3 linked regions of the Martelella mediterranea DSM 17316 genome follow. The protein of the gene in region 3 interacts with the protein of the main gene of each other region in a pairwise test. Links are inferred from orthologs where the notes say so. Each region holds a gene or a part of one and is shown on either strand. Other genes may lie near its edges.

The links.
Region 1: the proteins of Mame_RS11235 (region 3) and grxD interact in binary tests that used the Escherichia coli proteins (3 or more experiments, as listed by UniProt). The link is inferred for Martelella mediterranea DSM 17316 from one-to-one orthologs.
Region 2: the proteins of Mame_RS11235 (region 3) and Mame_RS03650 interact in binary tests that used the Escherichia coli proteins (3 or more experiments, as listed by UniProt). The link is inferred for Martelella mediterranea DSM 17316 from one-to-one orthologs.

The regions. Positions count from the first base shown.
Region 1 is NZ_CP020330.1:3,607,944-3,610,844, reverse strand. The notes cover bases 156-2,901. They hold grxD (Grx4 family monothiol glutaredoxin), read right to left. Parts: upstream 1,822-2,901; coding sequence 1,489-1,821; downstream 156-1,488. Other genes in these bases: purL (phosphoribosylformylglycinamidine synthase subunit PurL), read right to left, coding at 2,249-2,901; Mame_RS16750 (BolA/IbaG family iron-sulfur metabolism protein), read right to left, coding at 1,951-2,184; Mame_RS16760 (multidrug effflux MFS transporter), read right to left, coding at 156-1,348. Also shown: more of Mame_RS16760, read right to left, coding at 98-155. UniProt on the Escherichia coli protein: Monothiol glutaredoxin involved in the biogenesis of iron-sulfur clusters.
Region 2 is NZ_CP020330.1:803,302-806,338, forward strand. Bases 81-2,962 are described here. They hold Mame_RS03650 (ABC transporter permease), read left to right. Parts: upstream 81-867; coding sequence 868-2,058; downstream 2,059-2,962. Other genes in these bases: osmF (glycine betaine ABC transporter substrate-binding protein OsmF), read left to right, coding at 81-636; Mame_RS03655 (ABC transporter ATP-binding protein), read left to right, coding at 2,055-2,962. Also shown: more of osmF, read left to right, coding at 1-80; more of Mame_RS03655, read left to right, coding at 2,963-2,993; Mame_RS03660 (ABC transporter permease), read left to right, coding at 3,002-3,037.
Region 3 is NZ_CP020330.1:2,400,969-2,404,003, forward strand. Bases 34-2,913 are described here. They hold Mame_RS11235 (BolA family protein), read left to right. Parts: upstream 34-1,272; coding sequence 1,273-1,554; downstream 1,555-2,913. Other genes in these bases: cobS (cobaltochelatase subunit CobS), read right to left, coding at 34-397; Mame_RS11230 (J domain-containing protein), read right to left, coding at 469-1,110; Mame_RS11240 (HAD-IIB family hydrolase), read right to left, coding at 1,571-2,311; Mame_RS11245 (glycosyltransferase), read right to left, coding at 2,316-2,913. Also shown: more of cobS, read right to left, coding at 1-33; more of Mame_RS11245, read right to left, coding at 2,914-3,035. UniProt on the Escherichia coli protein: Transcriptional regulator that plays an important role in general stress response. Has many effects on cell morphology, cell growth and cell division. Acts by regulating the transcription of many genes, including dacA (PBP-5), dacC (PBP-6), ampC and mreB.

The sequences.
Region 1 (2,901 bases), 1.2 Mb from region 3 along the record:
GTGTCAAGCACGAGGATGACTCCGAGTTTAGGGACAGGTTTGTCAATAAACTGAAGGGCGCCGTGAGGGCGCCCTTTGTCCGCTGCAGATGTCTGCGTCAGATTTCCGGGTTGTGGGGCTGGAACAGCTTGCCCTTTTCGGCGATCAGCGTGAAGCCGAGCGCGACCGCCGCGAAGACGAAGAAGCCGGCGATCATCGGCGTGGTCGTGCCGTTATAGGCGTAGCCTATCGCCGCGCCGAGCAGCGCCGAAAACGCGGTGCTAGCGAAGCCGAGGATCGACGAGGCGGCGCCGGCCACATGGCCGAGCGGCTCCATGGCCAGCGCGTTGAAGTTGGGGCCGATCCAGCCGAACTGGAACCATGCCAGCATGAACAGGGCATAGAACAGCCAAAACGGCATCGCACCGGCATATATCAGGTCGATCACCAGCCAGAGGCCGTTGGTCACCGTGAAGCCGATCATCGCGCCATGAGACAGCCTGCGCATGCCGATCTTGCCCACGATGCGGGAGTTGATCAGCGACGAGGCCGCCATCACGATGCCGATGCCGGCAAAGGCAACAGGAAACAGCGTGCCGAGACCGTAGATTTCGACATAGACCTGCTGCGCCGAATTCACGAAGCCGAAAATGCAGGCCATGATGAAGGTCGTGCCGAGCGTATAGAACAGGGCGACGCGGTTGGTCAGCACGGTCTTGGCGCTGTGGACGACCGCTTTGGGCGTCAGCTCGACGACGTCTTCGGGGTGCTGGGTTTCCGGCAGGCGGAAGGTAATCCACATAAAATTGCCGAATGCGGCAAGCGCCAGGAACACGAACACCAGATGCCAGTCGCCGAACAGCATGATCGTCTGGCCGATCGAGGGCGCGAGGATCGGGATGAGCATGAACACCATCATGATCAGCGACATGATCTCGGCCATGGCCCGCCCGCCATGAAGGTCGCGCACCACCGCCACGGAAATGACGCGGGTGGCAGCGGCTCCTAGGCCCTGACAGAACCGGACCAGCAGCATCAGGGTAAAGCTCGGCACGAAGGCGCAGAGCACCGCGCCGATGAAATAGATCACCAGGCCGACGAGCAGCGGCTTCTTGCGGCCGAAGCGGTCGGCAATCGGGCCATAGGCAAGCTGGGCGATGCCGAAACCGAGCACATAGGAGGTGATGATGAACTGATGCTCATTGTCGGAGGTGACGCCCAGGCTGGCGCCTATCTCTTTCAATCCGGGGAGCATGATGTCGATGGCAAGCGCGTTGAGCGCCATCAGTCCCGCCATCATGGCGACGAGTTCCCACTTGCCGGGCGCCTTGCGGGCAATCGCCGTCGATGTCTGTAATGTTTCTGTCACAACAACTAATCCTGAAAGCAAAAGAAGGCGCCGCTGCCGCGGCGCCCGGTCAATTCCGTGAGCTCATACAGGGGCGGGCGCGGCAAAAAAAAACGCGCCCGAAAACCGCCCCAAAAACTGCAATGTCTACCGGGATCGCCTCAGGCGGCGCGAACGGCCACGCCCTTGGAGGTAAGATGTTCCTGAAGCTCGCCGGCCTGGAACATTTCCCGGATGATATCGCAGCCGCCGAGGAACTCGCCCTTGACGTAAAGCTGCGGGATCGTCGGCCAGTTGGAAAAATCCTTGATGCCCTGGCGCAGATCGCCGTCGGCCAGCACGTTGACGCCCTTGTAGTCGACGCCGAGATAATCGAGAATCTGGACGACCTGTCCGGAGAAGCCACACTGCGGGAACTGCGGGGTTCCCTTCATGAAGAGCACCACATCGTTGCTGTCGACTTCATTCTTGATGGCAGTCTGAATGTCACTCATGTGCAATCCTTTCACATACGGGTTCAAGGTCCGTAGCGTTTATTTGCTTTCAGCATATAATCGATCGATTGACTTTCGCCAACCCCGCCACGCGAGGAATTGAGCGAAAGCCGAATGGTTGCCGCGTCACTATTGCGGCGCGGAGGTCTGCAGCGCCAGCGCGTGCAGCACGCCGCCCATATTGCCCTTCAGGGCGTCGTAGACCATCTGGTGCTGCTGCACCCTTGTCTTGCCCCGAAAGCTTTCCGATACGACTTCGGCCGCGAAATGGTCGCCGTCGCCGGCCAGGTCCCTGATCGTGACGCTGGCGTCGGGAAGGGCGGCCTTGATCATGTCTTCGATTTCGCCCGCGCTCATCGCCATTTTGAATGCTCCTCGATGGATGTCGTTCTCATGCCGGCTGCCGATCTTGTGCCGACTGCCGATCTTATGCCGACTGGTTGTCGCCGCCCGCGGCGGCCATGAAGCGAGGGAACCACATTTCGTGGGCGGTGCGCAACTCCTCGACGGGCAAGGTAACAAGATCGTCGATCACGAGCGCTTCGCCCTTGACGGTTCCGAGCCTGCGGAACGCGATGGCGCTGCCTTCCGCCGAGGCGCAGACGAAATTGCCGTATTGCGCCGGCACGGTGATGACGTAGCGCGCCTGATCCTCGCCAAAGAGCAGGGCATGGGCGGAACCACGCGCCTGGGCGATGCTGATCTCCATGCCCTTTCCGGCGTCCATGCACATTTCCGCAAGCGCCACCGCGAGGCCGCCCGCCGAAATATCGTGGCAGGCGGTGACCTGACCGTTATTGATCGCCGATCGCACGAAATCGCCGGTGCGGCGCTCGAGATGGAGGTCGACCGCCGGCGCGGGGCCGTCCACGAGGCCGAGCACGTCGCGCATATAGGCCGACGCGCCGAGATGCTCGCCGTCATTGCCGATCAGAATCACGTGGTCGCCCTCGGAAAACGAGCCGATCCGCGCCATCTTGCGCCAGTCGGCAAGGAGGCCCACGCCACCGATGGTCGGCGTCGGCAGGATCGCCTCGCCATTGGTCTCGTTGTAGAGCGAGACATTGCCCGAGACGATCG
Region 2 (3,037 bases), 1.6 Mb from region 3 along the record:
CTGCCCGTGTGGAAGAACGCCCAGGAAGGCTATGAGGAGGCCAAGAAGCTCGATTACGACGCCGAGAAGATCGTCTGGCTGACGCCGGCCAACGCCAACAACACCTGGGCGATCGCGATCCGCAAGGAAATCGCTGACGACAACAATCTGACCGATCTCTCCGAACTCGGCAAATATATCGCCGACGGCGGCGACATCAAGCTCGCGGCCTCCTCGGAATTCGTGACCTCGCCGTCGGCGCTACCGGCCTTCGAAAAAGCCTACGGCTTCCACCTCGAATCCGACCAGCTGATCACCCTTTCGGGCGGCGACACGGCGGCAACCATCGCGGCGGCCGCCAAGCAGACCTCCGGCGCCAATGCCGCCATGGTCTACGGCACCGATGGCGGCATCGCGCCGTCCGGCCTGAAGGTAATGGATGACGACAAGGGCGTGCAGCCGGTCTACCTGCCGACCCCGATCATCCGCGAGGCGCGTCTTGAGGAATATCCGCAGATCGCCGAAATCCTGAAGCCGGTCTTCGAGGCGCTCGACCTTGAGACCCTGCAGGACCTCAACGGCCGCGTCCAGGTCGGCGGCGAACCGGCCGATGCCGTCGCCAAGGAGTTCCTGACGCTGAACGGGTTCGTGAAGTAAGGTCGGAGTTTCAACCTAACCGCAAAGCCCCTCAATAATCTCCCCCCTTGAGGGGGAGATGTCGCGAAAGCGACAGAGAGGGGTACAGGGCATAAGCCGCAAGCTCCGAATTCGCAAAGAGGGTTCACCCCTCTCTGCCCCTGTCGGGGCATCTCTCCCTCAAGGGGAGAGATTGTTTGGAGCAAGATTGCCCGCTTCGGGGTAACACGACCGACAGCCAAAAGGCAGAACATGTCAGCCATCACCGAGACAGAGACGAGCGCTGCCAGAAGGCTCGACAAGCTTGGCGTCATCGTGGCCGCGATCGCGCTTATCGGCCTGTTCGCCCAGCCTTTCGCGCTGTCGCGGGCAAACCGCATCGTTTCCGCCGAGGGCGTCATGCTCTGGGCGGCGATGCCGCTGGCGCAGGCGATCGCGCTGATCGCCTTTCTGATGGCCGTGGTTGCCGTCATCCTGCTAAAAACCCCGGTGAACCTCCGGCTGGCCGCGGCGGTGGCCGCGATTGCGGTGCTGGCGCTGATGGTCGGACGCGCCGGCTACTACCTGATGCCGGACGACAATCCCTATGCCCGCGTTTCGCCGGGCGGCGGGTTCTGGATCATGCTGTTCGCGTTTTCGATCGCGATGGCCGATGCGATCGTGCGCAAACAGCTTTCGCCGCTTGCCAGAATCATCTTTCTCCTCGCCGCGATTGCCGCGATCGGGGCGTTGCTTTGGTCGGGGGCATGGAACGAACTTTCGATCATCAAGGAATATGAAAACCGCGCCGACGCCTTCTGGCGCGAGGGCCGCATTCACGTGGCGCTCGCCTTCGGATCGCTCGCGGCGGCGACGGTTATCGGCATTCCCATCGGCATATTGTGCTTTCGAACGCCGCCCGTGCGCGCCAGCATTCTGAACGCCCTGAATGTATTGCAGACCATTCCCTCGATCGCGCTGTTCGGCCTCCTGATCGCGCCGCTGGCCTGGATCGGCCGCACCGTGCCGGGGGCCGCCGAAATCGGGATCGCCGGGATCGGCTTTGCGCCGGCGATCGTGGCGCTGTTTGCCTATTCGCTGCTGCCGGTGGTCTCCAACACGGTCGCCGGCCTCGACAGCGTGCCGCGCGATGCTCGCGACGCCGCGCGCGGCATGGGCATGACCGGCCCGCAATTGCTGTTCCAGATCGAGCTGCCGCTCGCCTTCCCGGTGATCCTCACCGGCATCCGCATCGTGCTGGTGCAGAATATCGGGCTCGCCGTGATCGCCGGGCTGATCGGCGGCGGCGGATTCGGCACCTTCGTATTCCAGGGCATCGGCCAGACCGCGACCGACCTCGTGCTGCTCGGCGCGCTGCCGGTCGTCGGCATGGCTTTTGCCGCAGCCATCATTCTCGATGCACTCGTTGAAATCAGCCAGAAGAAAAAGGTTCGTCGCCCATGATCGAGATCGATGGCATCACCAAGGTCTATGGCAAGGCGCGGGCCGTGGACAATGTCTCGCTCACCGTGGAGCGCGGCGAACTCGCGGCCATCGTTGGGACCTCCGGCTCCGGCAAGACCACGCTGATGCGGATGATCAACCGGCTCGTGGAGCCCACCTCCGGCACGATCCGCATCGACGGGCGCGACAACCGCGACCTGCCGGCCTATGAGCTCAGGCGCGGCATCGGCTATGCGATCCAGGGCCACGGCCTGTTTCCGCATCGCACGGTCGCCGAAAACATCGCCACCGTGCCGAAACTTCTCGGCTGGGACCGCAAGAAGCGCGACGACCGCGTCGACGAGCTGCTGACCCTCTTCAACCTCGAGCCCGAACTTTATCGCGACCGCATGCCGCAGGAGCTTTCCGGCGGCCAGAAGCAGCGCATTGGCGTGGCCCGCGCGCTTGCCGCGGAACCGGCGCTGTTGCTGATGGACGAGCCCTTCGGCGCGCTCGACCCGATTATCCGCGCCAAGGCGCAGGAAGACCTGCTCAAGATCCAGCGGCAGTTCTCGACCACCGTGGTGCTGGTCACCCACGACATGGACGAGGCGATCCTGCTCGGCCACCGGATCGGCGTGATGCATGAGGGCAAGCTGCTGCAATATGCGCCGCCCGCCGAAATCATTGCCCATCCGGCCTCCGACTTCGTCAATGAACTGCTCGGCACCGGCGACAAGGCGTTCCGCATGCTGTCGCTGACGGCGGCGTCGAAAATGGTGGAGGAAGGCCCCGCCGAGGGACCGCCCATCGCCGATACCGCGAGCCTCAGGGATGCGCTGGCGCAGATCCTCTGGACCGGACGCGATGCCGTGCCGGTGGCGCGCGACGGCGTCATCATCGGCCGCATCACCCGCGAAAGACTGTTGCAGCGGGCGGAAGGTCCGGCTTCATGAAGCTTGCAATGCTCACAAGGCTGGCGCTTCTGGCGCTGCTCGTG
Region 3 (3,035 bases):
GATAGGCCCATGGCAGGATGCCGTCCTTGAACTCGGTGACCTGCAGCCCGTCCTTGACCACGATCGCATCCTTGCCGACGAGGTCGATACGGCTGACATGGCTGTCGAGGTTGACGCGCACGCACGGCCATTTCAGCCGCGCGGCGACCTGCTCGATATGGGTCGATTTACCGGTGCCGTGATAGCCGGAGACCATGACGCGGCGGTTATGGGCAAAGCCCGCGAGAATGGCGAGCGTGGTGTCGCGATCGAAAAGGTAGTCGGGATCGAGGTCGGGCACATAGGGGTCGTCGGTCGAATAGGCCGGGACTTTCAGGTCGACATCGAGGCCGAAGGTTTCACGAACCGAGACGGTGGTGTCGGGGAGGTTCGAATAGTCCAGATCGATCTTGCTCATCATTTCTCCAGCGCGGCTTCCGGGAAAAAAGCCGCTCAACGGTCTTTTATCTGCTCTTGATGGAAGTGTTCCTAGCAGAAGCCGGACTGCTTTAACAATTGGTATGCCTGCACCACGGCGCGAAAAGTTTCCTCCGAGCCGCGGTCGCCGCCATTGGCGTCGGGGTGGTGTTTCTTGACCAGCAGCTTGTACTGCTTCTTGATGTCGTCGGACGTCGCCGCGGCGGTCAGGCCCAGCGTATCGAAGGCCTTGGCCTCCAGCGTCTTCAGCTTGCGTTCGCGCTTCGGGCGCTGCGGCCGGCCATCCCTGCCGTCATGGACGAAGCCGAACGGATCGCGCATGCGCGCGGCGGACGCGGCATTGCCGGCTTTTCTTGAACCGTTGAGCGGCGTCTTGCGGGTGTCGCCGTTGACGCCGACGGTCCAGGTGGGGCGATGGCCGGTGAGCGCTTCCTTCTGATAGCGCGCGATCTCGCTGTCGGAGAGGCCCTCGAAATAATTATAGCCCTTGTTGTAGGCCTTCACATGCTCGAAGCAGAACAGGAAAAACTGCCCCTCGGCATTGCGGCCGACGGGGGCCTTGTGCTTTCCGGGCTTGTGGCAGCCGTCCCACTGGCACTCGGGCACAGCGGTCTCCGCATCGGCTGGTTTTGCCGTGGCGGGGCCCTTGCGCTTGGTGCGGAGGCGGTCGAAATATTTGGAATCTAGATTCATGGCGCGTGATTATGACCTTCCAAGCCCGCCACAACAAGAATTGACAACGGGATTTCTTACTGGCTTTCTGCCCTGTTAACGCGTTGACCACGGCGCGGGGTTCGCGAAAGCCGGTTTTTGACCTTTCCGTCCGACGCGCCACGCGCGACAAGGAGTGAAACGATGGCAATGGCCGCAGCAATCGAAGACCGGCTGAATACCCTGTTCAATCCCGAACGGCTGATTTTGAAAGACGAGAGCGCGCAACATTCCAGCCACTACAATGATCCGGACGCGCCCGAGATCACCCATTTAAGGATCAGGATCGTATCCGACAAGTTCAAAGGGATGAGCCGCATCGCACGACATCGTGCCGTCAATGAGGCACTCGGCCCGGAATTCGCCGATGGCCTTCATGCTTTGGCGATCGAGGCCGCAGCGCCCGACGAGCCGACGCGGTGGTAATGGGGTGAGGGTCGCGCTAAATCGCGACCCCGAAATGCCTCAGACCCTCGATCACGCCGTCGGCGATTTCGCCGCGGGCCTGATAGATACGGTCATTGCCCTTGGCAAGCGCCCTCAGGTCGTCATGGCCGTTGGCCGGGATGATGCCGCGCACGTCGGGCACGGTGAACATCGCGCTGTCATTGCCTGTGTCGCCGGCAACCACGACGTCATCATGGGCGATGTCGAGTTTCTGGCAAAGCCATGAAAGGCAGGCGCCCTTGTCGGCATTCTTCGGCAGGATGTCGAGATCGCGCTTCGACGAGTAGATCAGCTTGACCTCGAGCCCCTTTGCGGTCAGCGCATCCTCGATGGCCTGCAACCGGCCCTTCTTGGCGTTTTGCAGATACCAGCTCGACTTGTAGCCGTTCTGGTAGCGCTCCGGCTGGCGGATCACGTCGGGAATATTGGACATGATCCGCTCGACCGTCTCGACGTCGAAGGCGGTGCCGATGAAATCATCGAAGCCGCCGATGGGCAGGCCGTTGCGGTGGTCATGCGCCATGGTGCCGACGCCGCCGATCAGGAAATCGGGCTCGGGCAGGCCGACCATGTCGATCAGTTCGCGGATATCGTCGACGAGCCGCCCGCTGTTATAGACCAAGAGCGGGCGTTCGGCTTCGGGCACGGCCTCGAAGGCCCGGCGGAAGCGTTCCGTCGAGCCGTTGTCGCCGACAAGCGTGCCGTCGAGATCGGAGGAGAAAAGTCTGATCGCCATCGTCTCAGTCGCCGTCATTCCAGGGTTCGGCCCAGTCGCTGTCCTGCAGCGACTGCCGCATCGGGCGACCCTCGACCAGCGAGATCAATTGCTGGGCGATACCGGTCCAGGTGAACAGGCTGCGGGCCTTGTGCGCGCCCATGCGGGCCAGACGATTATAGAGCCGCTGATGCTTGAACGGCTTCATCATCATGATGCCCAGATCGTATTTGTCGAACGTGTCGGCAAACAGTGCATGGCGCCCGAAGCTGATCGCGCGGTAAAGTCCGCCATTGGTGGTGACCACCGTCGGCGTGCCCGATGCCATCGCCTCGATCGCCGTCATGCCGAAGGGCTCGTAACGGCTGGACAGCACGAACATGTCGGCCGCGCGATAGATATCCGGCAGGTCCTCGTCGGAGACATAGCCGGAGAAATGAACCTTGTCCTCGAGATCAAGTTCCTTCACCAGCGCCTTGAGTTCGTTGAGGATTTTCGTTTCCAGCTCGTCCATGTCCGCGCCACCGACGGCAAGCTGTAGCTCGGCGTCCGGAACCCGTTCGGCCATCACCGAGAACGCCTGGATCAGCAGATCATAGCCCTTGTTGGTGGCAAGCCTACCAAGCGCCAGCACGGTCTTGCCCTTGAAGCCGAACCGCTCGCGCAGCATGTTGCGGGTGGCGCCCGAGACCGGGTAGAAGCGGTTGTCGTCATAGCCGGGCGGGATCATGTAGACCCGGTCCTC